Regions from separate parts of the Paenibacillus sp. ACRSA genome, predicted to be linked through region 3. Evidence: predicted binding sites of a transcription regulator. Region 3 holds the regulator's gene; each other region holds the start of a gene.
The links. Region 3 encodes Rex, which represses fermentation and respiration genes when NADH is low (regulators of the CRP and FNR family bind a similar motif). Its sites were predicted from a motif close to TTGTGAAATATTTCACAA; they were not measured.
Positions count from the first base shown of each region.

Region 1: the regulator Rex is predicted to act here: its motif matches at 5,872-5,889, upstream of MH215_RS15215 (cytochrome ubiquinol oxidase subunit I).
Region 2: the regulator Rex is predicted to act here: its motif matches at 5,407-5,424, upstream of nadA (quinolinate synthase NadA).
Region 4: the regulator Rex is predicted to act here: its motif matches at 4,066-4,083, upstream of MH215_RS27450 (formate/nitrite transporter family protein).

Region 1 is NZ_JAKRNP010000004.1:394,174-401,779, reverse strand. It holds gene cydC (thiol reductant ABC exporter subunit CydC) at 1-1,472, opposite strand, end outside; gene cydD (thiol reductant ABC exporter subunit CydD) at 1,475-3,328, opposite strand; gene cydB (cytochrome d ubiquinol oxidase subunit II) at 3,330-4,358, opposite strand; gene MH215_RS15215 (cytochrome ubiquinol oxidase subunit I) at 4,330-5,745, opposite strand; gene MH215_RS15210 (hypothetical protein) at 6,147-7,448, shown strand; gene MH215_RS15205 (glycosyltransferase) at 7,448-7,606, shown strand, end outside.
Region 2 is NZ_JAKRNP010000019.1:47,758-55,363, reverse strand. It holds gene MH215_RS27220 (peptidyl-prolyl cis-trans isomerase) at 1-72, opposite strand, end outside; gene hslO (Hsp33 family molecular chaperone HslO) at 96-1,013, opposite strand; gene MH215_RS27210 (type III pantothenate kinase) at 1,104-1,874, opposite strand; gene nadC (carboxylating nicotinate-nucleotide diphosphorylase) at 1,881-2,747, opposite strand; gene nadB (L-aspartate oxidase) at 2,744-4,360, opposite strand; gene nadA (quinolinate synthase NadA) at 4,396-5,334, opposite strand; gene ftsH (ATP-dependent zinc metalloprotease FtsH) at 5,670-7,606, opposite strand, start outside.
Region 3 is NZ_JAKRNP010000001.1:201,668-209,273, reverse strand. It holds gene panD (aspartate 1-decarboxylase) at 1-229, shown strand, start outside; gene MH215_RS00920 (tetratricopeptide repeat protein) at 323-955, shown strand; gene dinG (ATP-dependent DNA helicase DinG) at 1,116-3,980, shown strand; gene MH215_RS00910 (redox-sensing transcriptional repressor Rex) at 4,183-4,836, shown strand; gene MH215_RS00905 (amidohydrolase) at 4,823-6,127, shown strand; gene MH215_RS00900 (hypothetical protein) at 6,163-6,690, shown strand; gene MH215_RS00895 (hypothetical protein) at 7,034-7,561, shown strand; gene MH215_RS00890 (AAA family ATPase) at 7,554-7,606, shown strand, end outside.
Region 4 is NZ_JAKRNP010000020.1:40,729-48,334, forward strand. It holds gene pelA (pectate lyase) at 1-903, opposite strand, end outside; gene MH215_RS27440 (FAD-dependent oxidoreductase) at 1,405-2,766, shown strand; gene MH215_RS27445 (quinone oxidoreductase family protein) at 2,935-3,918, opposite strand; gene MH215_RS27450 (formate/nitrite transporter family protein) at 4,194-5,036, shown strand; gene MH215_RS27455 (molybdopterin-containing oxidoreductase family protein) at 5,515-7,578, shown strand.

The DNA.
Region 1 (7,606 bases), on a different contig from region 3:
ACTTGTGCGGCCACTTGCCGAATCTCTTCATTCGTAGCATCCGGACGCCCAATTCGTAGGTTATTCGCCACCGTTGTATCAAATAGATGTGGACTTTGGTTCAATACAGCAATGGCATCCGTCATGTTTTCACCAAGCGTTGGCACAGCTAAACCATTGATGAGCACATGTCCACTCGTCGGTACGATTACACCTTGAATTAGCTTTAAAAGCGTAGATTTGCCTCCACCGCTACGTCCTAGAATGGCTAATCGTTTCCCTTGGGGGAGATCGAGAGACACTTCCTGCACAGCATCGGCATCACTGGAGGTATAACGGTAACTGACACGGTTAATCTCAATGTCTGCTCTCAGCTTAGGAGTTATGCGCAAGCGAATACGTCGATTCGTCTCGTTCTCATCCTCCTGCTCCTGCTCCTGCTCCTGCTCCTGCTCTTGGCCTTTCGTCGTCCTTTTTGAAAAGACTTGCTCCTCATGAGCTTCAAGCTGATGCAGATGATTCAGCGATTCACGATATTGTGGAATGTGCTCCACAGCATCTGCCACAGGCAGTATAGCTTCCGTGAGTGGGAATAACACCAAAACAAAGGCTGCAATCATAACCGCAGGCAGTTGCATCGCCGCCACTTCACCGCCCGCCCATACCGTGACGGACACAACCATAAGCCCAATGACGAGCTGGGCGACAAGATCACGCCATCTTCTCCACTGTCGCAACCTTCGACGAATGGCATCTGCTTGTACCTCTGCTTCATCGTGTTGTTGCACAAATTCCGTAGCACGACCACTTGCCATCCAATCTCCTAGACCAAGAACGCCATCCGTAAGGCGAGTGTACAACTTACTATTTTCCCGTTTCAGCCTCACGTTTAACTTCCAGGTGACTTGGAGTGATATCGCAGGCCATACACCGATTAGAAACAACATATATAGTCCCATCCAGCACGCAAATCCAACATCTATCGTACCAAAAGTAATCACTGCAGCACCGTAGATCACAAGCGCCGTAATCGCTGGAAATATGGTTCGCAGATAGATATCCTGAAGACGCTCGACATCCTCTGCAAGCGCCCCTAGTACATCTCCTGTCTGCATGCGGGAACGAAGAAATAGCGCCTGTGGCTCCAAAATCCGATACAGCTTCACGCGTTGATCCGCAAGCACGCGCAGTACTGCATCATGCCCGGCCAATCGCTCGACGTACCGGAACACCGCTCGGAAGATCCCAAAGGCACGTACGCCTACAATCGGCACATAAACCATCAGAATATTCTCAGGACGAAGAGCAGATGCAGAGATGAGGTATCCTGAAGTGAAGAGCAATAATACGGCACACAGCATCGCAGCCGTGCCCAGTGCTATGACCCCTACGAACCTCCAACGATACTGCTTCACATAAGGCGTGATCCACTCCCATTTTTTCTCCGAGCGGAGGTAACGTTCCGTCTCTATTGATTGATATCCAGCTCTCATCCTTACACCGCCTCCATCTGGGCCTGAATCATCTGATAATACACGCCTTGACGAGCCATCAATTGTGCATGCGTGCCTGTCTCCGCCACGGTTCCAGCTTCCATGACAATTATCCAGTCCATATGTGGCATCCAGTGTAGTCGGTGGGTAGCGAGGAAGACTAGCTTGTCTTCGAATAGCGGCAACATCGTCTGCTTCAGTTCATATTCTGTCTCGACATCCAGGTGTGCCGTCGGTTCATCTAACAGCAGCATGGGTCTTGCACCTAACAAAGCTCTCGCCAGAGCCACACGCTGCTCCTGTCCACCGCTGAGCTGTCGACCACCAGAACCAATCATTTCATCCATTCCGTGAGGCAATGACGACACTAGTGAACTTAATCCTGCTGCACTAATCGCTGCAGCCAGCTCTACGTTCGATGCCTCAGGTCGATAGAGACGAATGTTATCCGCTAAACTACCGCTAAAAATATAGGGATGCTGCGGGATGAGCGCAGTCTGACTTCTCCACGACTTCACCATATCTGGGGATATCGGTCTCCCATCCACGACCATACGACCAGAGGTGGGCAATTGAAAACCAGCTAATACATCAATCAAGGTGGATTTGCCCGCTCCACTGGCTCCGATAATGCCAACTTTGCTCGTGCCTGAAACCTGAAACGTCACGTCCGTAAGCGAAGGAGGTGCACCCTCTTCATGTCGAACCTGTAGATCCGTTAACGCCAACCGGCTCGTCTTGCTCCATAGCCCATCGTAGGTTGGAGGCTCAGCCTCTTGGGTTGATTGCTTCTGCCGATCTGCCGATCGCTGAGAATCTGCAAGATGAAACTTCATCGTTGCTGATGACTTGTTCTCCCTTTCGGTATGCAAGATTACCTGATCGTAGGCTTGTTTTTGCTCACGTTCAGCTTGCTTACCTCGTTCAATCATCCGATGAATTGCTTCTCCTGCTTCCTTACCATCCAATGTTGCATGATAATCCGCACCGACCATCCGTACCGGCAAGAAATATTCCGGCGCCAGAATAAGTACCGTTAACGCAGGGCCAAGCAGCATGTGGCCTTCCGTTAGACGCAGTCCCAGGCCAACCGCCACCGAAGCCACCGATAACATCGTGAAGAAGTCGAGTGCAAATGATGAGAGAAACGCCATTCGTAGCGTAGACATTGTAGCTTTGCGGTAACGCTGACTAACCTGAGTAATTGTCTGTGCATGCCGCTCGCTCTGTCCCAAGGTTTTTAATGTTTCTAACCCACGCAGGGTATCGACAAAATGATTGGCTAGTGCTTTATACGATCTGAACTGACCATCTATTTTGCGTTGCGCAGCCAGACCAACCAGGATGAGGAACGTGATCAGAATAGGAAGGGTCAGCATGAGAATCACCCCGGACATTACGTCCAATTTAAACACATATAACAACAGCACAATCGGTATAAATCCCATCCCTAACATTCGAGGAATGATTAGTTCCAAATACGTTTTATATTGGGCTATTCCCTCTCGTGCCAAAGTCACCAGATGCCCTGTACCTTCCGTCTTGGCAAAGCGTGGCCCTAACCGAAACCATTGCTCCACCAACTGTCTTCGTAGATCGGTTCCCGTTCGCTCCGCATACTGTGAGGTCACAAGCTGCAGCCAGTAAGATATAGCATAGCGGGCAGCAAAAGCAGCCAGGAACAGCAGCAGTACCGAGTATTGCTCTGTTATGGATGAACCTTCAAACATAGCTGTGATGGCCTGTGCAAGCCATTTGGCCTGCATAATGATCGTCATCGCCTGCAGCAGCACCAGCGCTGAAGCCAGCGCTAGTACTGGCCGGATGCCCGGCAGCTTCATCAGCCCGCGTCCCATATCAGTACTCCAGGTGGTGCTGCTCGTTCAAGCGTTTGCGGAACACATAATAACTCCAGATCTGATAGCCAAGGACAAACGGCAGTAAGGTGCATGCTACAATCGTCATCACTTTCAAGGAGTACCCACCCGAGGAAGCATTATATACGGTCAGGTCAAATGCAGAGCCTAACGAACTAATCATCACTCTTGGGAACAGACCGATAAATACCGAAGCAAAAGAAATCGCGATTACAGCTCCCGTCATACCAAAAGCCCAGCCTTCCCGTTTCTGACGAACGAAATAATTCGCTAAAGCCAGTGCTGCTGCCCCAAGGATCACCATGATCCAGAGTGCCCAACCCCGTACAGTGAAAATATCGGTCATAAGATAGGTCATCACCGCGTAAATGGCAAGCATAGCCGCAAGCGGAAGCATCAATTGGCGCGCTGTATGGAGAGCACGCTCTCTTAGGTCGCCAACAGTGCGCAGTGAGACAAATAATAGTCCATGAACTAGACACAATAAGGTCACACTTAAACCACCTACGACCGTATATGGATTAACGATGTCTAGAAAACCTGCACGAAGCTGCATCTCTCCATCAATCGGCAGACCCTTCATCAGCGTAGCGAACACAACGCCGAACAAGAAGGGCAGCAAAGCACTGGATACAACGATGATGATATCCCACGTTTTGCGCCACTGTTGCTGCTTTACTTTACTGCGGAATTCAAATGCTACCCCGCGTCCGATCAGAGCTAACAGCACCACAACTAGCGGCAGGTAAAAACCACTGAACAACGTGGCGTACCAGTGCGGGAAGGCCGCAAACATGGCGCCCCCTGCCGTAATCAGCCACACCTCGTTTCCATCCCAGAACGGGCCAATCGAATTAATGAGTGTACGACGCTCCCGGTCTGTCTTGGCGATGATACCTGATGACATCCCTACACCAAAATCGAAGCCTTCAAGGAAAAAGAAACCGACAAATAACACGGCGATCAGCAAAAACCAAAGCTCACTTAGTGACAACGGAATACCCCCCATCCACGCCGAACGGATCGGCCGATTCGTCCTGATCTTCTGGCTTATCTACAGCATATGGCCCTGCTTTGATCTCACGCACAAACAGATAAACCATCACGATACCTAGCACGGTGTAGGCAGCCGTGAATGCAATGGTAGAGAACAAGATCATACCTGCCGATACATTCGGTGAAATACCAGCCTCCGTCGTCATATAGCCAAATACCGTCCAAGGCTGCCGTCCAACCTCGGTCATGATCCATCCGGAGGTGTTCGCGATAAACGGCAGAGAAATGGCAAATACCATGAGACGCATAAACCATGGCTTCGCCACTTCCAGCTTCTTGCGCATAGCTAGGTACGTACCATATAGAGCCAGTGCAATCATCAAACCACCTGCCGCAATCATAATGCGGAAGCTCCAGAAGGTCGTACGTACCGGTGGGATGTAATCTCCAGGGCCGTAAGTCTGCTGGTATTCTGCATTCAATTCTTTCATACCCTTGACGCTGCCCGAAAATGTACTGTAGGAAAGGTAACTCAGCAATCCTGGGATTTTGATCTCCCCTGAATTCTCCTGCTTCTCCGGATCGATGAAAGCAACCACCGTCCATGGTGCAGGGTCTTCTGTTGTTGTCCACGTTCCTTCACTGGCTGCCATTTTCATCGGTTGGGTCTCAACCAGGTATTGTGCCTGGAAGTGCCCAGAGAAGGCTACACCGAAGGAGGATACAAGACCGATGATGATCGCAATATTGAATGATTTGCGGAAAATCTCAACGTCCTGTTTTTTCATTAATTTATAGGCACTGATTCCTGTTACAACAAACGCTCCTGTCATTAATGCTCCAAAGATCGTATGCGGGAACTCAACGAGCAGCTGACCATTGGTAATCAGTGCGAAGAAATCATTCATCTCGGCTCGGCCGTTGTTAATCTCGAAGCCCACTGGATGCTGCATGAATGAATTCGCTGCTAATATCCACAGTGCCGATAAGAAGGTGCCGACAAACACCAGCCAGATGCAGGCCAGATGGACTTTTTTGGACAAACGATCCCAGCCAAATATCCATAGCCCAATAAAGGTAGACTCCATAAAAAACGCCAGCAAGGCTTCAATAGCCAGGGGCGCACCGAATACATCCCCAACAAAGCGGGAGTACTCCGACCAATTCATACCGAACTGGAACTCTTGCAGGATACCTGTAACGACGCCAACTGCAAAGTTAATCAGGAACAATTTGCCCCAGAACTTGGCCATCGTTTTGTAAATTTCTTTTCCCTTCATGACGTACAACGTCTCCATGATCGCTACCAGCAGCACTAGACCGATGGACAGCGGCACAAAAAAGAAATGGAAAATCGTTGTGAGCGCATATTGGATTCGCGATAGCATGATCGGATCCATACCGTTACCCCTTCTTTCTCTTCTATTCGCATGATTATGTATGTACTTGGGATTGAAGCTGCACCTTCGCTGTCTGTCCACCAAATACATTGATGAACGTATTGTGCCAGATTACCTATTTTATACATGTGATAATAATCACAAACTTAATCGAAAAATCCACAAAAATGTGACGACGGTCACACATTAGTGCCAATTTAAAGTATGATTCTCTGTTATTTTGAACGCTTGTCAACTTCGTCTATTCACGGAAGTTGCTCATGTTTGAGACGGAATGCCCATATGTTAATGTCAGGCAACCTATTCCTTGTGCGACAAAGGCTTTACATATGGAGTGAGTCCAACGAATTATATCCGTGTTATCCGAGTCTAAATGCAAACAAAGTGAGGTGATCCAGCCCGTGGAAGAACCTGTACAATCCAGCGAGAGTCAGATTCATCCGAACGAGACAGCTCAAAAATATAAGGAGACGTCCCTCTCTCCAATTCAATACGTTCTATTTCCCCGTAAAGGGGGATGGTCGTCATTTCCTTATCCAGACATTGCTGCACTACTGGCTGCTGAAGGAGCAGTCTACTACGTTAGCCATCTGGAACGGTCAGACGATCTACCTGCAGCAATTACGCTAATATCCTTACTGGAGGCGGAAGAACTGCTACAACAGCCTCGTACTGTTGCAGTCGTTGCGCATCCGTACTGGCTTACCGCAGTAGCCTCCATTCAGCCTGATCTGTTGATAACGCTCCTGCCAGAACCTGTCCAAGAGGAAGCCGACTCGCCGCTCTGGGAGAGCTGTATTAGCAAGCTGGTTGGCATTTCTAATCTGGTATGTACGTCCTCAGAGACACGTTATATGAAACTGGTATTTCAAGGTGTCCGCACTGTCTGGCTAGGCGGGGAAGACCCTACACCTACTGGCATGATGCAAAAAGATGAGCTTGAAATTCCACTGCTGGATTACGAAATGCTGTTCCTGCATGCACTCCAACAGATCCATAGCAGTGCCACAGATACCGTTACCCAGCTTCAATGTAAGCTAAGAGCGGATTATTATCGGAAGCTCCGTTCCAAAACAGGCGCACATGAGACGATCTCCTTTTTGCTCGCTGCTTATGAATATATATTGGAAGACTCGCGGGCGGCTGCAACCGTTCAAGAAGCGTTTGCCCATGCGATCTCAAGTGGACGCTCTGACTGTGTTCAATCACACTACCGCTTCCTCTCCGCCATTCAAGCAAGAGCCGGGGAAGTGGAGAACGCTCTGCAAGTGTATGGAACGACTGCCGCCACGGATCAGGAACGGCATCATTATGAGCAGTTATGTCGCTGGCTGGAGGCTGGAGAGCATCAGCTCGTGCAGGCAGAATTACTACGTCTGAATGATGATTATGGAACGGCTCTAAAAGTACTCGATGAGCTCGGCGGAGAAACGGCCCGGCACTGGAAGTTTCGCATTTTCCAAGAAACCGGACGTGTAGAGGAAGCACTTAAACTGGTTCATGCCGCAGATATTGTGGATCAAGCCAGCCAGCAAGATTACCGCCAATTGTCCGCTACCGCTCTAGCCCTGCGGGGAGAACGCCATGGAGCAGTTACATTATTTCTAGAATCAGCTCTAGATGATGAGCATGCTCTTGCCCGAATTGTCGAAATGGAACTGCTGGATCAAGCGATACAACAGCTACTTGGGGAGGTGCCCTAATGTTTGATCCAAAGAAACGCAGACAGCATATGCGGGAGCCAATCCTCGAGACAGAGCCAGCCTCCATCCGGCGAATCCGCAAAAGCCAAAACAACAAACTGACTGCAATGCTTCAGGTTCGAAACGAACGTGGGCGATATCTGGAGGAAGTGCTGCAC
Region 2 (7,606 bases), on a different contig from region 3:
CGAACCCATCACAAGCATACCAAGCGTCAAGACAATTACAGCCGCCCATAATCCTTTTTCTTGCCTTGTCATTCCGTATCCCGTCCCCGCTAGAATCAGTTCTTGGCTTGCTCCAGAATGGTCTCGAGTTGTTCCTTATTGAAATCATACGCTTCATTACAGAATTGACATACCACTTCAGCCTGACCTTCTTCTTCAATCAATTGTTCCATCTCAGATTGGCCTAAGCTAATGAGCGTTTGCTCTACGCGTTCCCGTGAACACTCACAACGGAATCGAATATCCATCTCATCTAGTACTTGTACATCAGGGAGGATTCGAGTCAACAATTGTTCGAGCTCAAGTCCTTGATCCAGCAAGGTTGTAACTGGCGGCAGTGTGCCGATGGACTTTTCAATAACCGTAATCTCATCATCAGATAGCCCTGGAAGGAGCTGTACAATAAATCCACCTGCCACGATCACTGAGTTATCCGTATCAACCAGAACACCTACACCTACAGCAGACGGCGTTTGCTCTGACTTAGCAAAATAATACGTGAAATCTTCACCTAGTTCACCAGAGATAATTGGGACACTACCGCGGTAAGGTTCTTTCAGTCCAAGGTCCTTCGTTACATTGACGAAACCTTCCGTTCCTACTGCACCCGCAACATCCAGTTTACCCATACTATTGCTAGGCAAGTGCACGTGTGGATTGGAAACATAACCACGCACTTCGCCTTTCGCATTAGCGTCTGCTACAATCTGGCCGATTGGGCCATCGCCCTTAACCTGAATGGTGAGCTTCTCTTCTCCCTTAAGCATAGCACCCATGATAGCCGCAGCTGTAAGGGTACGCCCCATGGCAGCTGTAGCCGTGGGAAACGTATCGTGTCTTCTGCGCAGCTCCTCAACCAATTCTGTCGTCTGGACAGCAAATGCTCTAACCCGTCCATCCATTGCTGTACCTCGAATTAATCGATCTTGTTTTTTGTTTTCCAAGTCATTCAGCCTCCTTTGGCGTTTTGCCATTTATTTTTGTGTGTCCATCTAATGTAGAAGAAAAAAAACGGCACAACACGTAAGACTGTCTAATCAGCCCGCTGTCTGCGCCCTTTGATCTTACCTTTCCCGGTTCCGCTCATAAATGATACGCAGCCCTTCAAGCGTAAGCAGCGGATCGACTTCTTCGATGCTGCGGGTTTCTTCTGCAATCAAGGCAGCAAGTCCACCGGTCGCGATGACCTTTGGCTTCGCTCCCAGCTCCTCACGAATGCGTTCCACGATCCCATCTACCTGCCCTGCATAACCATAGATAATACCCGCCTGCATGGCATGAACCGTATTACGGCCTATGACCTTCTTGGGTTTCTCTAACTCAATACGGGGTAACTTAGACGCCCGCTCGTACAGTGCTTCGGTGGCAATATGAATGCCTGGTACGATGGCACCACCTAAATAATTGCCTTTCTCGTCAATGCAGTCAAATGTCGTCGCTGTTCCGAAATCAACAACAACAAGTGGCCCCCCATATTTATGAACGGCTGCTACTGCATTCACGATTCGATCTGCACCTACTTCACGAGGGTTCTCGTAACGCAGATTAAGTCCTGTCTTAATTCCAGGCCCAACAAGCATTGGCTTTTTGCCAACATACTTAGCACACATCGTTTCAATCACATTCACCAGTGGTGGAACGACAGATGAAATGATAACTCCTTCAATGTCACGTGTAGAGATACCGGACATATGAAATAAATTATAAATCAATACGCCGTATTCATCCACTGTGGACTGACGAGATGTGCTCAAGCGAAAATGGTGAAGCAACGTTCGACCTTGATATACACCAAGAACGATATTGCTGTTGCCCACGTCTACTACAAGAATCAAAGAGGTTCACCCCTCTTTCTTTTCGTTTAAATCAAGGCTAATATCCAGGCTCTCAAAAGAGTAGGTTAACCTGCCAACTGAGATTACATCCACACCACTCTCTGCAATGCCACGAATCGTTTTCAAAGAGACGTTACCTGATGCCTCAACTTTCACATGCGGAGACTGCTCACGGATTATCGCAACTGCCTCACGCATACGATCTGGGTGCATGTTATCCAGCATAATGATATCCGCTCCAGCTTGCAATGCCTCTCGTACCTGATTCAGGTCTTCCGTCTCCACTTCAATGGTCATGGTATGCGGAACAGCTGCCCTAGCACGCTCAACTGCGGCTGTAATGCCACCTGAACCCTTGATATGATTATCTTTAATCATAACCGCATCATATAAACCAAAGCGATGATTCGATCCACCACCCACACGCACGGCGTATTTCTCAAGTAATCGATGACCCGGTGTAGTCTTACGTGTATCTACAAGCTTCGTGGCTAGGCCTTCAATTGCTTCCACATAAGAACGAGTACGAGTAGCAATACCCGACATCCGTTGCAACAGGTTAAGAGCCAGCCGTTCGCCTGTTAACAAGCAGTGTGTACTTCCTTCCACCCCAGCCAGTATAGTACCTGTTGTAACCAAGTCGCCATCTTGAACCAGCGGTTTAAATACTAACGCGGGGTCTACGACTTGAAACACCAGTTCAGCTACATTGATACCTGCAATGATACCATTGTCTTTGGCATGAATAACCGCCTTGGATTGATGGCCTGCTGGAATCGTTACACTGGAGGTCACATCCCCGGCACCAACATCCTCACGAAGCCAGCTTTTAATTTGTTCGATGAGTTCCTCATTATATCCGTTCAATATCATGACATCAATTCCTCCACAATCGCTTGTTCTCGCTGCTGCAGACTATGCTTCTGCCAGACTACATCATCACGCTGCGGGAAATCTTCCCGATAGTGTGCCCCTCGGCTTTCCTGCCGATGTAACGCACCTGTAGTCACTAGCCATGCACATGTCAAAAGGTTGGCATACTCCATCTCTTCCCTTTGTGTAAGCATCTGGTCAAAATAGTGTAATTCATGCTGAAGCTGTTCCATAGCTCCTTGCAGATTAACCCCGTTGCGGCGCAGACCAACATAACGAACCATCATTTTTTGTAGTCGTAGACGTCGTTCAGATACAGGTCTTTGCTCTGCCACGACTTTTCTTCCGATACCTCCAGCAAAGTGCTCATAACGTATTGGAGCCAGCGGCGGAAGGGTAAGAACTCGCTCCACTATTCTTCGCCCAAACACGATGGCTTCTGACAAGGAATTGCTCGCCAGACGATTCGCTCCGTGTACTCCTGTAGATGAAACCTCCCCACATGCGAACAACCTGCCAATACTGCTCTCGCCGCTAAGGTCTGTCTTCACACCACCCATCATGTAATGGGCTGCAGGTGCAACTGGAATCCAGTCTGTGGTCATATCAAGCCCGTACCTCATGCAGGTTTCATGAATAGTGGGAAAGCGATGCTTGATCAGTTCGGTTGATTCATGCGTAATGTCTAAGTAGACGAAGGTGCTGTTGGTGGCTTCCATTTCACTGACAATCGCTCTAGCTACAATATCACGAGGAGCCAGCTCAAGCTGTTCATGATAGCGTTCCATGAAACGTTCGCCCTTCACATTGCGCAAAACAGCACCTTCACCCCGTACCGCCTCCGATATGAGGAAACGTGGGGCTCCCGGGTAACATAAGGAGGTCGGATGAAATTGAATGAACTCCATGTCCCGAATGACAGCCCCGGCACGATAAGCCACAGCTACCCCATCAGCCGTTGCGACCTCTGGATTCGTAGTGTATCGATACAACTGTCCAGCACCGCCAGAGCATAGAACTGTTGCCTGAGCTTTTACAAACACCTGTGAGCCATCTGCTTTTTGGACAAGGGCTCCTATACATTCACCATGATCAGTGATCAAATCAATAACAAAATGTTCATCCCATACTTCAATGCCAGGGTGTTCATTCGCCACTACAGCCAGCGCTCGCACAATTTCATACCCTGTTGCATCTCCATTTGCATGCAAAATACGGCGGTGGCTATGCGCTCCTTCCTGCGTCAATGCCAGCACGCCGTTCTCCTCATCGAATGCTGTTCCCAGTCTGATTAATTCCTTAACACCATCTGGGCCTTCATTTACCAACGCCTCAACCGCTGCGGAGCGGCATAAGCCTGCTCCAGCGATTAACGTATCCTGTAAATGGTATGCGGGGGAATCATCCTCTGCAATGACAGCGGCAATTCCTCCTTGGGCATACCGTGTGTTGCTTTCCAATAACGATTTCTTCGTAATCATCAACACGCGGCGCTCTTCACCGGCTTTGATGGCAGTGAACAATCCCGCAATGCCTGAACCAATCACTAGCACATCCGTCTCGACTACAGGCAGCGAGGAGAGATCAAAATCGACTAAGTATGAAGGTATCATATTATTCACCCGTCTTGGAGCAAGAGTAACGCACGTTACTTCACCAGTAACATACGCTCTAGTGATTCTCTAGCTTTGTCAGCAACAGCTGGTGGTACGTAAATTTGCGGCTTCATCGTTTCCAGACACTTCACCAGCTTCTTCAGGTTATTCACCTTCATGTTAGGGCAAACGAGAAACTTGGTGGCAAAATGGAACTGTTTATCTGGGCTATCCAGACGGAGCTGATACCCTGTTCCATCTTCTGTACCTACGATGAACTCTTTCGTTGTGGACTTCTTGCAGTATTCAAGAATAGCCGTAGTGCTGCCTACAAAATCACCCATCTCCACTACTTCTGGGCGACATTCAGGATGGACAACAAATTCAGCATTCGGATATTTAGCTCTCATCTCTACAACATCTTTAACTGTAAGCATATCGTGGGTATTGCAGTAGCCCTCCCAGATAATCATCTTTTTGTCCGTATGTTGCTGCACATAATGACCTAGATTTTTATCAGGTACCCAGATAATTTCATCGGAATCAACAGATTGGATCACTTTAACAGCATTTGCTGAGGTACAACAGATATCCGTTTCTGCTTTGATCTCCGCCGAGGAATTGATATACGTAACCACTTTGGCATTTGGATGTTGTGCTTTTAACTTACGGAGCCCTTCAACGTTGACCATATCGGCCATCGGGCAACCTGCACGTTCATCCGGAATAATAACCGTTTTGTTTGGTGCCAGAATTTTAGCGCTTTCACCCATAAAATGAACCCCGCAGAATACGATTACATCTGCATCGGTCTCTGCAGCTTTTTGAGCTAACAGAAATGAATCTCCGCGAAAATCGGCAACTTCCTGTACTTCATCACGTTGGTAATAATGAGCAAGAATAATAGCATTACGTTCCTTTTTCAACTCCATCAGCCGCTCACGCAACTCACGGTTCATCTCAGCCTTGCGCTCTAAAGCCAGAGCTTCCACCTGTGATCCTCTCCTTTATCGGGACAGTGTTGTTCACTGTTTCGTATGACTGTCTACGTCACCATTTTTCGCTTGAGAAACGAATCACAAGCGGTTTAACACCTAATGTACACAACGTTCACGACTCTGTCAATAAATGAAAAGGCTGCAGAACTCCCCGATAACTACCCATTTTCTGCATGGTTCTTCCTCAATCTCGTCATTATCGTTATATATAATTTAAAATAATCGGTATGTATATCATCATTCCACTTGAATTGATTCTAAGACATAAAAAAGGAGAGCCCTTGGGCTCTCCTCTTTGTATCTGTCATTAGACAGATCATTAATTTAGATTATGATGTTGGTTTCGTTCCACCATCATCTGGATCATTACCGTTAGGTTTATCCAGATTCGGAGTTTCGTTAGGAATATCACCCGATGGTGTTCCAGGTGTTTCATCCTTGCCTTGAATACGGACACGCACATCGCCGATGTTATCAACGATTGGCTCTCCGCTTTCGCTCGGCGTACCTTCATCATCATTGTTGCTCTCAGCTACCGGAGTCAGAGAACCTGTCTCGATCAATTGCTTGATCTGATCCATTTCCAAAGTCTCCACTTCAAGCAACGTTTCTGCGATCAGATGCATCTCTCTCGTATGTTTTACGAGCAAGTCCTTACATTTCTCGTAACAATCGTTAATAAAGCGCTGCATTTCCTGATCAATCTCATATGCAATGGAATCAGAGTAATTCTGTTCATGTCCAATATCACGACCAAGGAACACTTGTCCTTGTGAACTTCCGAATTGCATTGGACCCAATTTTTCACTCATACCATATTCCATAACCATGCTACGAACAATACCTGTCGCTTGTTGGAAGTCGCTGTACGCACCCGTACCAATTTCGCCGATGAACAATTCTTCTGCAACACGGCCTCCAAGGAGTCCTGTTACTTTGTCGAGCAGCTCTTGCTTGGTGACAAGCATACGATCTTCTTTTGGCAACATGATTACATATCCACCCGCACGTCCGCGCGGAATGATAGTAACTTTATGTACCATATCGGCATGTTCCAAGAAATAACCAACGATGGTGTGACCTGCTTCGTGATAAGCAACAATTCGTTTCTCACGGTCACTGATAACACGGCTCTTCTTCTCCGTACCAACAATGACACGGTCAATCGCCTCGTCAACTTCTTTCATGGAGATATCTCTACGATTACGACGTGCTGCAAGCAATGCCGCTTCGTTCAAGAGATTCTCTAGATCAGCACCAGAGAAGCCCGTTGTACGTTTCGCGATAACATCCATCTTCACATCTTTGGTCAGAGGTTTGTTACGAGAGTGTACTTTCAAGACAGCTTCACGGCCTTTAACATCTGGGCGGTCAACCGTAATTTGACGGTCAAAACGTCCTGGACGCAGCAAGGCAGGGTCAAGAATATCTGCACGGTTCGTTGCAGCTACGATGATGATACCTTCGTTAGCGCCGAATCCGTCCATTTCAACGAGCAACTGGTTGAGCGTCTGTTCACGTTCATCGTGTCCACCGCCAAGGCCAGCTCCACGCTGACGTCCCACAGCATCAATCTCATCAATAAAGATGATACATGGGGCATTTTTCTTCGCATTTTCAAACAAATCACGTACACGTGATGCACCGACACCGACGAACATTTCTACGAAGTCAGAACCGGAAATACTGAAGAACGGTACACCCGCTTCACCGGCTACGGCACGTGCGAGCAATGTTTTACCAGTACCCGGAGGACCTACGAGCAATACGCCCTTAGGAATACGTGCACCTACTGCTGCAAATTTACGAGGATCTTTGAGGAAGTCAACGACTTCAACAAGTTCCTGCTTCTCTTCATCAGCACCAGCAACGTCTTCAAACGTAACCCGTTTTTTCTCTTCGTTATAGAGACGAGCACGACTTTTACCAAAGTTCATTACTTTACCGCCGCCGCCTTGCGCCTGATTAAACAGGAAGAAGAACAACAGGAACATAATGATCAAAGGAATAAAAGAGGTCAACAGTGTCAGCCAGATACTGTCACGTCTCATTGGCTCCTGATTAAACTGAAAATTATTAGTTTCACTTGCCGCTACAAGCTCACTAATCGCTTCATCCGTAGGAGGAATATACGTTGAGAAGTTTTCTGATTTGGCTTCTGCAGGCTTCTCTTTGTATTGACCGGTTACCAGAAACGACTGACCGTCGAATTGAACCGTCAATTCAGCAACATTGTTTGCCTTAACTGCTGCACGCAACTGATCAT
Region 3 (7,606 bases):
AGCACGTCTGGAAACGTACGTCATTCCTGGCCCGCGTGGCAGTGGTGTGATCTGTCTCAATGGAGCGGCTGCTCGGTTGGTTCAACCTGGTGATACCGTAATTATTATTTCATATGCGATGATGTCTCAGGAGGAGGCTAATGCTCATAAACCAACCGTTGTCTTTGTAGACGAGCAGAATAAGCCTGTTCAAACCTTGAAACAAGAGATCCACGCAACAATTATGTAATCGACTGGTAAGGGGAATGAAATCGGTGCATCAAGCAAAAAATGAGTACAGGTCACTGCACTAATTCATTTTTTCAAGGGTGGGGATGCATCGATGTTCCAGCATGTTTTCGCAGAAATGAACGACATGTTAGATGAAATTATCAAGCGCTACCCTTCCGCTGAAGGCCTGAACAAACAGGAGTTGCTTCAAAAGTGGAATTTGCTCAAGCGGATGAGTGATGGCATGATTGATGAGTGGCTGATGTTTGAGGAGAAGATGAGTCAGGTACGTGAACAAGAGCTGGTCAAACCTGCGTCGCTTGAACCGGAGCAGGAAGCCGTTACGGCACTACCTGAAATTCATTTGGAGTGCTTTAGCCGCGGTCAAGGTTATTTCAAATTGCAGATGTACCCGCAAGCCATTACCCAATTTTCGCGGATTGTAGCCGACTATCCAGATAGTGCATTGACTCGTTATTATCTGGCGCTTGCTCATCTCAATTTGGAACAAAATACAGAGGCATTAGCACACTTACATCGTATATTGCGACTTAAGGGATCACCACGTCTAAAGGGGCTAGTCTGCAATGCCCTTGGATGTATTGAAGCCAAGCTTGCGAATCCACAAGGAGCATGTTCGTTGTTTGCACAGGCGCTTCAGCATGACCCAACGTTGACCGAACCACTGTATAATATGGAAGCTTGCAGGCAAAACAAAGGACAATTGCAATTCGGAATTGGCTGACTGCAATGGGATAAAAAAATGGAGTAGCCAGCATGAAGACGGTGTTTCTTCCTCGGGGATTACGGAGGAGGCACCGCCTTTTTTTGTCAGTTAATTTTCAAACGTCCTTTTTTTTGCTATGCTGTAACATAGACTGGAATGGAAGGGATCGTACATTGCAATGAAATTTGCCGTATTGGATTTCGAAACAACCGGCACGCAGTCCGACGGTGAAATTATACAGGCCGGACTTGCCATCATAGATCATGACTACAGCATATCTCAAATATATAGCTCTTATGTGAATCCGGGCGTACCGATTCCACCGTTTATTACGGGGTTGACTGGTATTACCGAAGAAGATGTTGCGGACGCTCCTTCATTAGAAGAGATGATGATGGAGATGGTTCCACTGTTGAACGATGTCGTTCTGGTTGGTCATAACGTCGCATTTGATTTTCATTTTCTTCAAAATGCGTTAGACCGTTGTGGATATTTGCCATTCACAGGACGAATTTTGGATACCATTGATTTTCTCAAAATCTCATTTCCTTCACTTAGCTCCTACCAGTTAGGATATGTATCGACTGAATTCGGATTTGAGCATGACCGTCCGCATCAGGCGGATAGCGATGCGTTAGCTACCGCGCATGTACTGCTGAAGTGCTTGGATGAGCTACGGGAATTGCCACTTATTACGATTCAGCGTTTGTCTGACTTGTTTGCACCAGAGGATAGCGATTTCGGTTGGTACCTCGATGGTATGCGAAGTGAGAAGGAAGCTGAACCTATTCAGGACCTGGATGGACACACCTATTATCGCCAATTAGCGCTTAATGTGAGTGATTGGATGGACATTGGTGCTCCACGCAATGAGTTGGAGGGTAATCCGCTGGATGGTGTCAGTTTTGAGCAATTCATGGATCAGGTTCGAAGCAATCTCAGAGATACCCTGGATCACTACGAGGAACGGGAAGCACAGACTTTAATGTTCAGCAGTGTGAGACAGGCTCTGGATGAAGAGAAGCACCTGCTTATTGAAGCAGGTACGGGGACAGGTAAGTCTCTGGGGTATCTGTTACCAGCCATTTATGAAAGTGTGAAGCAAGAACAGAAAGTGATGGTGAGCACTCACACCATTAATCTGCAGGAGCAGCTTAGAGAACGGGATATACCAATGCTTACTGAAGTTGTACCGTTTCCGTTTAAAGCTGCTGTATTCAAAGGTCGGGGTCATTATTTGTGCCTGCGCAAATTCGAACACAAAATCAACAAACGTGAATTTGCTACACCCAAAGAGGACTATTTCACAGCAGCACAGATGATTGTTTGGCTTGCTCAGACAGAAACAGGGGACGACGAAGAACTGAACCTGAGCGCGCGTGGTGGGGACTTCTGGGAGACGGTTCAGAGCGAGTCCGAATCCTGCCTTGGGCGATCTTGTCCATGGTTCCGCAAATGTTTCTATCACCGGGCGAAGCATGAAGCAGGCTTATCAGATATCGTAATTACGAATCATTCCAAATTATTTACCGATGTGAAGGCAAGTCATCAGCTTCTTCCTGCGTATGAAAGTCTTGTTATAGATGAGGCTCATCACCTAGAGGACGTAGCAGGTAAACATCTAGGCTTGCATATGAAATATTTCACGATGGTTCATACACTCACACGTCTATTTAAAGATAGCCGTAACGGTCAGTTGCCTATGCTTCGCTCCCAGCTATCAAGCCATGAAAAATCAGTACAATGGGGTTCAGCTATTGATCAGATGTTCCCGCTTGCTGTTGAAGTCAAGGACATGTGGGACAGATTGAGCGAATCTTTATTTAATCTTCTTCCTGAGCGTAGCGATGCTTCCCCAGGGGAGACAGGTCAATTCTCTCTTCGATTGAAGCCGTCGCAGAAACCTGATAAGTGGCAGGCGCTTCAAGAGGATGAGAATCAAATTTACGTAACGTTAGGTGACTTGATTCGTAAGGGTGATAAGCTGTTACTTGAGATCAAGGAAGAACAAGATGACTATCAATCCGATAGCTTGATTACGGATATTACAGGCCTTCTGAAGGATCTTGCCCTACTCAAAGAGAATCTACGTTTCTTCATGCGTATGGATGATGTCAATACTGTTTATTGGATGGAAGCAAGTGGACAGTTCCGAAGTAAATCGCTACAGCTCTATGCGGTTCCTGTAGATGTCAGCGCACAACTGAAGGAATTGTTCTTCGACAAAAAGAAAAGCGTTGTTCTGACTTCAGCTACACTTTCTGTAGATAAGTCATTCCAATTTATGATTGAGCAACTAGGATTGCAGGAAGCAGCAGACCATAACCGTCTGCTTACGTCCTTGCTACCGTCTCCGTTCCGTTATAGGGATCAGGCCTTGCTTGTTATTCCACGTGATTTCCCAAGTTTAAAAGGCAGCGTAGGGGATGCACACTTTGTTGATATGTTGGTGCATTCATTAGCCGAAACGGCCATTGCGACACGTGGACGAATGATGGTGCTCTTTACGTCATATCGGATGCTGAGACAAGTGTATGATCCGCTCAAGGAAGCCTTGGCGGGTAACGATATCTCGCTGCTCGGTCAAGGGGTGGATAGTGGTAGCCGTTCGAAGCTCACACGCCGCTTCCAAGACGCCAAGGCAACAGTACTTTTGGGTACCAGCAGCTTTTGGGAAGGTGTAGACATTCCAGGGGAAGCACTCACTTGTCTTGCAATTGTTAGATTGCCATTCCAGCCGCCTAATCATCCATTATTGGAAGCGAAAAGCGAGCTGTTGCAACAACAGAAGAAAAATCCATTTATGAAGCTATCTGTGCCACAAGCTGTTATTCGTTTCAAGCAGGGCTTCGGAAGACTTGTACGGACAGCGAAGGACAGAGGCATCGTCATTGTATACGATACACGGGTCATTGAAGCATATTACGGTAAGTATTTCTTATATTCGTTACCAGGCCCCAAAATGGAGCATATGCTAACCGAACAGATGGTTCCACGAATTCGTGAGTGGTTAGACCAGCCTACTGATGAGGCTTCGGAATAGGGCTATACGCGCAAGCGTTGCACCATGATCACAATTAGTTGTAAAATTTATAAGATTCAATAATTGAGAAATAAAGATTACTGCTATCATAATGTATATCATTGAGGCATCCTGTCCACGTAAACCGTGATTTTGTATGGCATGCAGGGTGCCTCCTATTTAATCTATCTACAGGGTCACATTGGTAAAGGGGAGTAAACGAATGAAATCAGATAAAATATCAGAAGCTGTCGTGCGGCGTTTGCCAGTTTACTTGCGTTATTTGAGTGAATTGAGTCAACGTGAGGTTACTACGGTTTCTTCTCAAGAACTAGGACTACGCTTGGATCTTAATCCAGCTCAGATCCGGAAGGATCTAGCCTATTTTGGTGATTTTGGTCGCAAAGGGATTGGCTATGACGTTTCCTACTTGATCGAAAAGATTCGTCACATCCTGAAGATCGATCAGCAAATCAACGTGGCATTGGTTGGTGCGGGTAATCTTGGACACGCCTTGTCTAATTACAATGCATACTTGAAAGATAACATGAAGATTGTTGCCGTGTTTGATGCCTACGGTCCCAAGATTGGCACTCAGATTAATAGCTTGAAAGTTCAACCGATGAATGAATTATCAGAGTCTGTCCAAAAGGATAATATTCGTATCGGCATAATTACAGTTCCAGATACAGAAGCTCAGAATGTAGCTGATCAACTGGTCGAGTCGGGTATCGAGGCTATACTTAATTTTGCGCCAACGATCTTGAAAACGCCGCCGCATATTCGCATTCACCATGCTGACTTTACGACGGATCTGCTCAGCCTTGCTTATTACCTGGAGAATGGAAAGGACGACGAGGAAGATGACGACAAATAAATGGGTTATTCATAACGGCAAATTTGCAGTAAATAGTGGTTTGGACTGGAAAGTGGTTCAAGGTTATATGGTTGTGGAAGATGATAAGATTGTGCATATTGGTGAGACACTGCCGGAAGGGGACGAGAGCCTGCCCAAAGTGGATGGGAAAGGACTTCTTTTCCTACCGGGTCTGATCAATACGCATGGTCATGCGGCAATGTCACTACTAAGAGGACATGGAGATGATCTAGCGCTGCAGGTATGGTTACAGGAAAAAATGTGGCCAATGGAAGCCAAAATGACAGCTGAAGATGTGTACTGGGGATCATCCCTATCCGTGTTAGAAATGCTAAAAGGCGGAACTACGGCTTTCCTCGATATGTATGATCATATGGATCAAGTGGCTAAAGTGGTAGAACAATCCGGTATTCGCGCTTCTCTGGCTCGTGGAGTTATTGGTCTGTGTTCAGAAGAAGAGCAGATGCGTAAGCTGGAAGAATCGGCTGCATTTGCCCGTGAGTGGCATGGACAAGCGGATGGCCGTATTACAACGGTTATCTCACCGCACGCTCCATACACATGTCCGCCGGATTACATAGAGAAGCTTGTACAAGTTGCGCACGACTTGAATCTGCCTCTGCATACACACATGTCAGAAACGATCCGAGAAGTGGAGCAAAATGTGACTGATTATGGACTTCGTCCTGTTGCTCATCTGGAGAAACTGGGATTCTTCTCCCGTCCCTCCCTTGTTGCTCATGCGGTACACCTGAATGACGAAGAAATTGAAATTTTGGCTCGAAATCATGTTGCAGTTTCCCATAATCCGGGTAGTAACTTGAAGCTTGCTTCAGGTGTCGCTCGTGTACCGGATCTTCTGAAAGCTGGTGTAATGGTATCCTTGGGAACCGATGGCCCTGCAAGCAACAACAACCTGGATATGTTTGAAGAGATGAGACTGGCAGCTCTGATTCATAAAGGCGTATCGGGTGATCCAACAGCTGTACCAGCTGGAGAAGCTCTTCTGTTAGGAACGGCTTATGGCGCCAAATCTATTTTCTTAGATGATACAGGGTTATTAGAAGAGGGGATGAAGGCAGACTTTATCGCCCTTAACATTGAACAAGCTCATTTCTATCCGCATACGGATCTAATCTCACATACCATCTATTCAGCTTCAGCGAAAGACGTGGAGCATGTATGGGTGGATGGTAAACAAGTGATTAAACACGGCGAATGCCTCACGATGGACGAAGAGCGCATCTTGCGTGAGTCTCAATCGGCATTTAATGGTTTGCTTGCCCGTTAATCATGCAGCGTTTTAGAGGAAAGGAAGTTCGGCTTTTGAAGAGAAAAAAGAAGTGGATCTGGATATCGTTGCTGGTTCTAGTTCTGCTCCTGTTTGGACTTCAACGTTATTATGTCTATGTCACTCAGGATCAGCGCAATGAAGAAGCTATGGCTATTGAAGCTGCACAGCAGCAAGACATTACGTTCACTCAAGATATTCGTAAGTATGTCTGGGGAGGTAAAGAGGGCGCAGACAACATTTATTGGACCTTTCTAGGTAAAAATAAGGACAAGCAGGATGTTCTCGTATGGGTGAAGTTCGACAATACAAACAAGCCGGTAACAGGCTCTAATGTAGTGCACAGTGAACTGGTTCAGAATGGCATGTCTGAAACCCAGATTCGCAATCGATTTAGCTCAGAGGTACCGGGTGGAGAAATAAAGCGTATTATGCCTGGTGTTGTGAACGGAATCTATGTATGGCAAGTGTATTATAATGATGATACCCACAATTATTATCGTTTCTATCGATTTAGCAATGGGGAACAGGTAGATTTGGTCTACACTTTACCCAATAGCTAGCCTACGCTACAGTTGGACAACATTACATTTTACTAAAACTATAATGAGGTCTAACTCGTTTAATACCATAAAACACCAAAGTACCGGCAGATAATAGCAGACTGCACGGTTCTTTGGTGTTTTTGTCATTCTATTGGATTTGAATAGTTAAAATTAATAATTTATTCATATTTTAGCCTTCGAAATTGTATATACGATGTGATATACTCAGATATGTATTCAACATTACATGATGAATAAACAAAACAAATAAATCCTGTTAATTACGACACAGGACTTTGGTTGCAAATTTTATTAACGCCTACAGGCTATAGTATAGGCCAAATTTGGGAGGGAAACTCATTTGAAGCTAAAAGTATTACCGATTGCTTTAACTGTCGTCATTTCTGCCGTCCTGTTGTTTGGAGGTTGGTTTGTGTATCGCCAAGTGGCCATGCAGAATCCAATCGAAAAAATGATTACCCAGTATGATGGAGTCAATGATGTTCATTTAACTATTAACCGCAATAGCGTACAAATGAAACTTGATCTTGAGCCAGACGTTGATTTGGGGAGATTAGTTCAATATATTCACAAAGAAGGACAGACCCTTATTGGCAATCGTACTCTTAAACTTGACGTCATTGATCACTCCAACGAGGCATTAGAAAATTGGTGGGGTGATGCGATGTTCACCGTAGCTCAAGCGATGGAAAACAAACAATATACCGAGATCACACCAACGCTGTCTAAGATGGCTACCAATGGAATTAAAGTAAATACCGCTATGGATGATAATAACGTATACGTTAGTCTACGAGATGGAGACGCAAGCAAGTTTATTATTCTACCACGTGTGCCAGGACAGATAGGAGTGTGGCCAAATGCCTAAGTGGACTAAAGAAGTTGTAATTGGATTTGTTCCAGTGCTAATTAT
Region 4 (7,606 bases), on a different contig from region 3:
TGCTCGCTCGATCTCCGGAGTCTGAGGTCTGGACATGAGAAAAGCCGTTATGGCTACTGATTCAGATCCCGACTTGGAGGCTAACTCATACGCTCTACCTGCTACAGGAGCATAGGTCACAGGATCATGCTGTGCACCCCAAACGGTAGGCTGACCGTTATTGATAATCTGTGCTTTAAGGGTATAATCGATACCCTTGTCCAGAGCGGTCTTTAGCTTATTGCGGTCACTGTTACTAAGAATATCGTTGTTGAACCCCTGTCTCCGTTCCACGATATCGTCAATTAGTAGCATTGTCTGTACCATAGCATTGTCATTATAAGTCACTGCGTCAGAGTAGTTGCTCCGTTTAGGATATACCTGCGGCCATCCTCCAGACGGATATTGAGAGGTCAGGATAAAGCCGACGGCTTTACGGACGCTGTCCTTAAAGACGGAATTTCCTGTTTTGCTATACATATCAGCCAGGAAACGGATCTCTGATGTTGTAGCATCATTGTCAAACGTCCCGAGTTCAGTGCCATTTGGGTCCTTCCAGCCAGAGCGTGCTGTCACGCCATCCCAAGGTGCTGCATATTGCTCTTCCATGTCTTTGTAGAATCCGCCGTGCGGCATCTGCCATGAGACGATATTGAGTGCATAGGCTGTGTCCTTGGCTAGATCACCAGTGGCAAAATTACTGAAATCCCTAAACTTCTGAAGCAGAGAGGAGACATCTACACCTGCTGAAGCTTTGGAGGACAGAACTTCGGTTTTGATTGTTACGGGTGGAGAATCAGCAGCAGCAGGGGCAGTGGAAGCAGCAGAAGCACCGTAAGGTACAGCTACTCCGGCTGTCATCATGGCAACGGCAAGTGCGACGGGAACCAATTTGAGTGTGGCAGGCACTGAATGTTTCTTCAAATGAACGCCTCCTGTAATTTTGGTATTTGTACTAAATAAAATCCAAATAAAGGATCATAATCTATATTGTAAGCGCTTACCAATATGAAAATCAACCCATTTACCTTATATTATTGAAAATAATGGGATTATTTCTCTTGATTTACGTTAAAGTAGGGTTTGAACTAACCCATTTTGTGTGTTCATTTGAAGCAATGCAGATCATCATATCGGAGCATAAAGGGCTTGTTTTCAGGGGAAAATAACGTCGTGAAGCCATGCAATACATGCATAGCCAGTACCCAGGTCGAGGGATCATATCAATAGCAGGCCAGCCGAGTTAAACTGCATTTAGAAATTTTTTTTCAGAAACCTATTGCAATGTGAAAAAGATCACATTATAATGAGTGTATAAAGTGAAATAAATCACATGGACAGTATCGACAAAGTAGTGAAATATTTCACAACTTAATTAACGTTATAAATCCTACAATTTTTCATACACTCAAGGAGGAATTTTAAATGAAAATCGCAGTTATCGGATGTACACACGCAGGAACCGCAGCTATTGTTAACACCGCCAAATTGTATCCAGACGCAACGATCACCGTGTACGAGCGCAATGACAACATCTCCTTCTTATCTTGTGGTATTGCGCTATATGTTGGTGGCGTGGTGAAAGATCCAGATGGACTGTTCTACTCGTCCCCCAATCAGCTTGCTGATCTGGGCGTTGTAACCAAAATGCTGCATGAAGTTACAGCCGTTGATACGGCTAATCACAAACTTCAGGCTAAAAACCTGCAAACGGGGGAAGAATTCGAAGATACTTTCGATAAGCTCATTGTCACTACAGGATCATGGCCGGTTATTCCGAAGCTGGAAGGTATTGAGATGGATAACATCCTGCTCTGCAAAAACTATAACCACTCCAATACCATTATCGAAAAAGCCAAAGATGCCAAACGCATCACGGTTGTAGGTGCAGGTTACATTGGTGTTGAGCTGGTCGAAGCTTTCCAAATGAACGGTAAAGAAGTTACCTTGATTGATAGCGTGGATCGTATTTTGAACAAATACCTTGATCCTGAATTTACAGATGCCATCGAAGACACGCTGACTAGCCGCGGTATTAAGCTGGCATTGGGTCAGACGGTACAGAAATTTACCGGTGAGAATGGCAAAGTGAGCAAAGTTATTACATCCAAAGGTGAATTTGAAACGGATCTCGTTATCCTATGCATCGGTTTCCGCCCGAATACGGAGCTGCTCAAAGGTCAAGTGGATATGCTGCCGAACGGCGCTATCATTGTAGATAAATATATGCAAACGAGTCAGAAGGACGTCTTCGCCGCAGGCGATAGCTGTGCGATTCATTACAACCCAACAGGTAAAGCATCTTACATCCCACTGGCAACCAATGCTGTACGGATGGGAACTCTCGTAGCGCGTAACTTGGTTCGTCCTACAACACCGTATATGGGTACACAAGGTACATCGGGTATCAAAATTTACGATCAAAACATTGCAGGTACAGGTATGACGGAAACATCTGCAGCAGATGAAGGCTTGATGGTTGAGGCTGTCGTGTTGGAGGATAGCTACCGTCCGGAGTTCATGCCAACAGCTGAGAAGCTGCTGCTCAAAGTGGTCTATGAACAAGCAACTCGCCGCATTGTTGGTGCACAAGTGATGTCCCAAGTGGATCTGACACAATCGATCAATACCATCTCGGTCTGCATCCAGAACAACATGACGGTAGATGAGCTCGCGTTCATCGACTTCTTCTTCCAGCCACATTACAATAAACCGTGGAACTTCTTGAACACAGCTGGATTGCAAGCTCTACCTCCAATTGAAGTGAAAGCACCAGCGTTGGTGTAAGTAAGCTCGAATTAGTGAGTGAATAAAAGGTAAATCAGGTATTAATCAAAGGTACTAATCAAACCAAAAGGCTGGCGAGTAATCGCTGGCTTTTTGCTTGTTCTAAGAGAAGAGTATTTTCTCTAATTAGCTGGAAATAAACGAATTATACGTAGATCCAAGTACTGCTTATGAATGTTCAGTGTATAACACAATCTTTCCAGTGCTGTTCCTGCTTTCAATGAATTGATGGGCTAATGGAGCATCTTTCAAGGGTAACTTTTGACTTATATTCAACTTAATCTGCCCACGCTCTAACATGCGGAATACTTGTAATGAAGTATCCTTTAATACCTGTGGCCGCTCTTTTCTTGTTGTTCCTAAGCTAAATCCGAGGACGGAGCGACAACTTGAATGAAGTTCACTTGCCTGAAGTTGTGCATACTTCCCACTTGAATTCCCGAATACAACTAAGCGTCCATATCGAGATAAGCAGTTCATGCTCTGCTCCGTTATCTCACCACCAATGGAATCTAATATAATATTGGCACCCGTCCCATTCGTCATGTCATTCACTCTCTGTGTAAAATTCTCATGAGTATAACAGATGACATGATCTGCTCCAGCCTCTAAAGCCACGGGAATCTTGGATTCGTTACCTACCGTACCAATAATCGTTTTGGCACCTAATGCTCTGGCGACTTGAATAGCTGTTGTTCCTACTCCTCCAGAGGCAGAATGAATAAGAACCTGATCTTGATCTTGTATATTAGCTACGTCAGCAAGCAGTTTATAGGACAAAAAGGAGACAATACCACATGAACCTGCAACGTCAAAAGGAATAGAGTCAGGAATGGCAAAAGTTAGATTCTCATCTGCCACAATATACTCTGCATACGAACCATGGTGAGGGAACGCCATTACTCGTTGACCTACGGCTAATGATGCTACTTCGTCGCCAACTTGTTCAATAATACCTGATGCTTCAAGTCCTGGAATGAACGGAATTTTCCCTTGTCCTTTGTTGCCGTACCTCGCTTTAACATCTGCAAAATTAACACTGGTCGCCATTACGCGGATTAAGACTTGCTTTGATCCAATCGAAGGAATTTCAACATCTACATATCTCATATTTTCGGTTGAACCAAACTCTTCTACAAGGATAGCTTTCATATCGATCACCCTTTTGTTTCATTATGTGAAACAATGTTTCATTTAACTATAATTATACATGATATGGAAAAACGAATAAACTGATTTTTCTTTTTGAAGTGATAATCAGTTAGAAAACGGATCAATAAATAAAAATGCATCTAATGTTTGTGATTATTTGCACAAAGTTTTATCTTCAGCCAAGATACAATTAGATCAGACAGTGAAGCTATAAAAACTCAGGCATGAACTGAAGAACGATCCATTCAATATGAGAAGCAAAGGAGAGAATGGCGATGGCGGTCAAATCACCTCTTGAGGTTGCACAATACACGGTGCAGAGCGGGATTAAGAAGGCTCACAATCCTGTTTCATCTGTACTTATCCTTGGTTTCATGGCAGGGGCTTTTATATCTCTAGGATTTCTGCTGAATATACGGGTGATTGCCTCTGCTCCGGCAGAGTGGGGGAGCCTAGTGAACCTAATTGGTGCGTCTGTCTTCCCATTAGGTCTTATTCTTGTGCTTATTGGTGGCGGAGAGCTACTAACTGGCAATATGATGGCGGTACCTCTAGCTACAATCGCACGTAAATTATCGGTGGGAAGCATGTTCAAGAACCTGACTTTAGTGACGATTGGAAACTTTCTAGGAGCAATCTTCGTGGCTTATGCGTTTGGTCATGTGTTAGGGCTAACGAGTGAGGGCGTATATCTAGCGAAGGTCGTGGATATGGCGGGACATAAGCTGCATGACGGATTCTTGCAAGCCTTCATCTCCGGTATTGGTTGCAACTGGTTGGTCGCTCTGGCGGTGTGGTTGTGCTACGCAGCAGATACGATGAGTGGTAAAGTGCTCGGCATTTGGTTTCCTACGATGGCCTTTGTTGCGATCGGCTTCCAGCACGTTGTAGCGAATATGTTCTTAATTCCTGCGGCAATCTTCGAAGGGCATTATTCGTGGGCACAATACATCATGAACTTCATACCGGTATGGCTTGGTAATCTGACGGGTGGTGCTCTGTTTGTCGCAGCAGCTTACTATATGGTGTACCTTCGTCAAAGCGAGTCCGAAGTGAAGCCGGAGTTAAAAATGGCAACCGAGCCTGAAGCTAGACCGATGCTGAGCAAGCAGGCGTAACGATTATATCAAGGGAGTATGACAGCGCAGACGATCTTGTCTCGTTCTAAATCACGGTGAGCACCCCCGTGGCAGAGCGAAAACAAGATCGTTTTTTCATGTTTATTTCTGTCAGTGGGGCAGAGTTAAGATTATTTTGTCATCGAAGTGACAGTTGTAAATAATCATTAGTTTAGTTCTATATAATATATAAATAGACAAAATAAATTCGCCATGACAAGGTTCGGGGGAACGAAACCTGTTCATGGCGAATTTCGGGAGTGGTCCATGATATGGCATGAGGAGGAAGTGGGGAAACACTAGCCTAATGCCTTGTTTTTTATTTACCCCTGAATCTGGAGAATGAATCAAAAGCAAAAAACTTTTTTTGCAAAAAAATGGCGTCTTGTGTAAATGTGAAAATGAACTGTTCTCTTTACGGTAACGCACCAGAGAAGATATGATAGAGAGATAGCTTTTACAGGGGAGGAACTTCAACATGATTAATCAGGAGAATGGTGTATTTCCGGCAGTTTGTCCACTCGATTGCCCGGATACATGCGGTCTGCTGTTACATAAAGAGAACGGAAAAATTGTAAAGGTTGTGGGAAACCCCGATCATCCAATCACCAAGGGCGCCATTTGTAACAAAGTTAGAAATATGACCGAGCGTGTATATCACCCTGAGCGGCTTCAATATCCGATGAGACGGGTTGGCGCCAAGGGTGAAGGCAAGTTCGAACAGATCAGCTGGGACGAAGCGATTGGCGAGATTACGTCCAAATTCAGTTCCATTGCGGAGGCGTACGGATCAGAGAGCATTCTGCCATACAGCTTCTATGGCAATATGGGCATTCTCGGAGTTGACGGCATGGATCGACGTTTCTTCAACGCACTTGGAGCGAGCATGCTGGAGCAGACAATCTGTAATGCGGCGGGCAATACCGGCTGGAAATATACAATGGGCGCTAATCAAGGGACAATCCCAGAGGATACCGAGCATGCGGATCTCATCATCGTATGGGGAGGTAACATTGTCAGCACGAATATGCATCAGGTTGTACTCGCAGAGAAAGCTCGTAAGAAGGGCGCTCAGATCGTCGTGATCGACGTACACCGCAACCGTACCGCTCAATGGGGAGATTGGTTTATCCCGCTCTACCCGGGTACAGACAGTGCGCTAGCACTGGGAGTCATGCATGTGTTGTTTGAACGTGGGATGGCGAACGAAGCCTTTATGCAAAAGTATACCGTAGGACATGACGCACTACGTGATCATGTTCAAAGTTATACCCCAGAGCGTGTGGCACGCATTACTGGCGTGCCGGAAGCTGACATCGTGAAGCTGGCTGAACTGTACGGCAAGGCGAACGCAGCGCATATTCATATCGGCAATGGCCTCCAGCATCATGATCATGGTGGTATGAGTGTGCGCAGCATATCTTGTCTGCCTGCGATCACAGGCCACTGGTTGCAGCGCGGCGGCGGTGCCGTGCGCACGAATAGCTATGCGAGCACCAATAGCGATGCATTGGAGCGTCCAGATCTGCGGCATAATCCAGAGCCGCGAGTAGTAAACATGAACCGGATTGGTGAAGCGCTGCTCGAAGCAGATCAGCCAATCCGAGCGATGTTAGTGTATTGCAGCAACCCACTGGTTGTTGCACCGGATTCCGAGCGGGTGGAGCGAGGTTTTGCAAGAGAAGATTTATTCACGGTTGTACACGATCTATTTATGACGGATACGGCCAAATACGCAGATATTGTGCTGCCTGCGAAGTCTTCATTTGAAGCAACAGACCTATACACGTCCTACTGGCATCAGTACGTACAATTGCAGGAACCTGTCATCGCACCGATCGGGGAGAGTAAGAGCAATGTTGAGTTGTTCTCCTTACTTGGACAGGCGATGGGGTATGATTCTGAGATCTTTGGCGAGACGCCAGAACAGATGATTGAGGCAGCACTCCAGAATACAGATAACCCGTATATGAACGGGGTAACGCTGGAGGCCCTTAAGGAACAGCGGTTTGTGAAGCTGGATATGACGCCCTATGATTCTTACTTGGATCGATTGCCAACGCCATCTGGGAAGATTGAATTGTACTCCGAAACGATGGAGCAGCGTGGATTACCAGCCCTACCTACGTACCGCACGTCCTTGGAAGGTTATGATGGAGAGCGACCTGCCAGTGTTACAGATGAATATCCGCTGATGTTTGTATCTCCGCCGAATCATAACTTCTTGAACTCGTCATTTGCGAATACGCAGAAGCATCAACGTCTGGAGAAAATGCCTATGCTACAGATTCATCCAGAGGATGCCGTACGTCGAAACGTGGAAGAGGGCGACACGGTGCTCGTGTGGAACGAACGTGGACAGATTGAGCTTACAGCGAAAATTACCGAAGCGATGCTCCCAGGAACGGTCATTAGCCAAGGCTTGTGGTGGGATGACGAAGGGAAGAAACAGCGCGTCAATAAGCTGACGTCCAATCGTCTGTCTGATATGGGGAATGGAGCGACATTCTTCTCTGCCACTGTTGAAGTGAAGCGTCAGTGAGTGTGCTTGCAAGCTGGTTTTTTTGAGG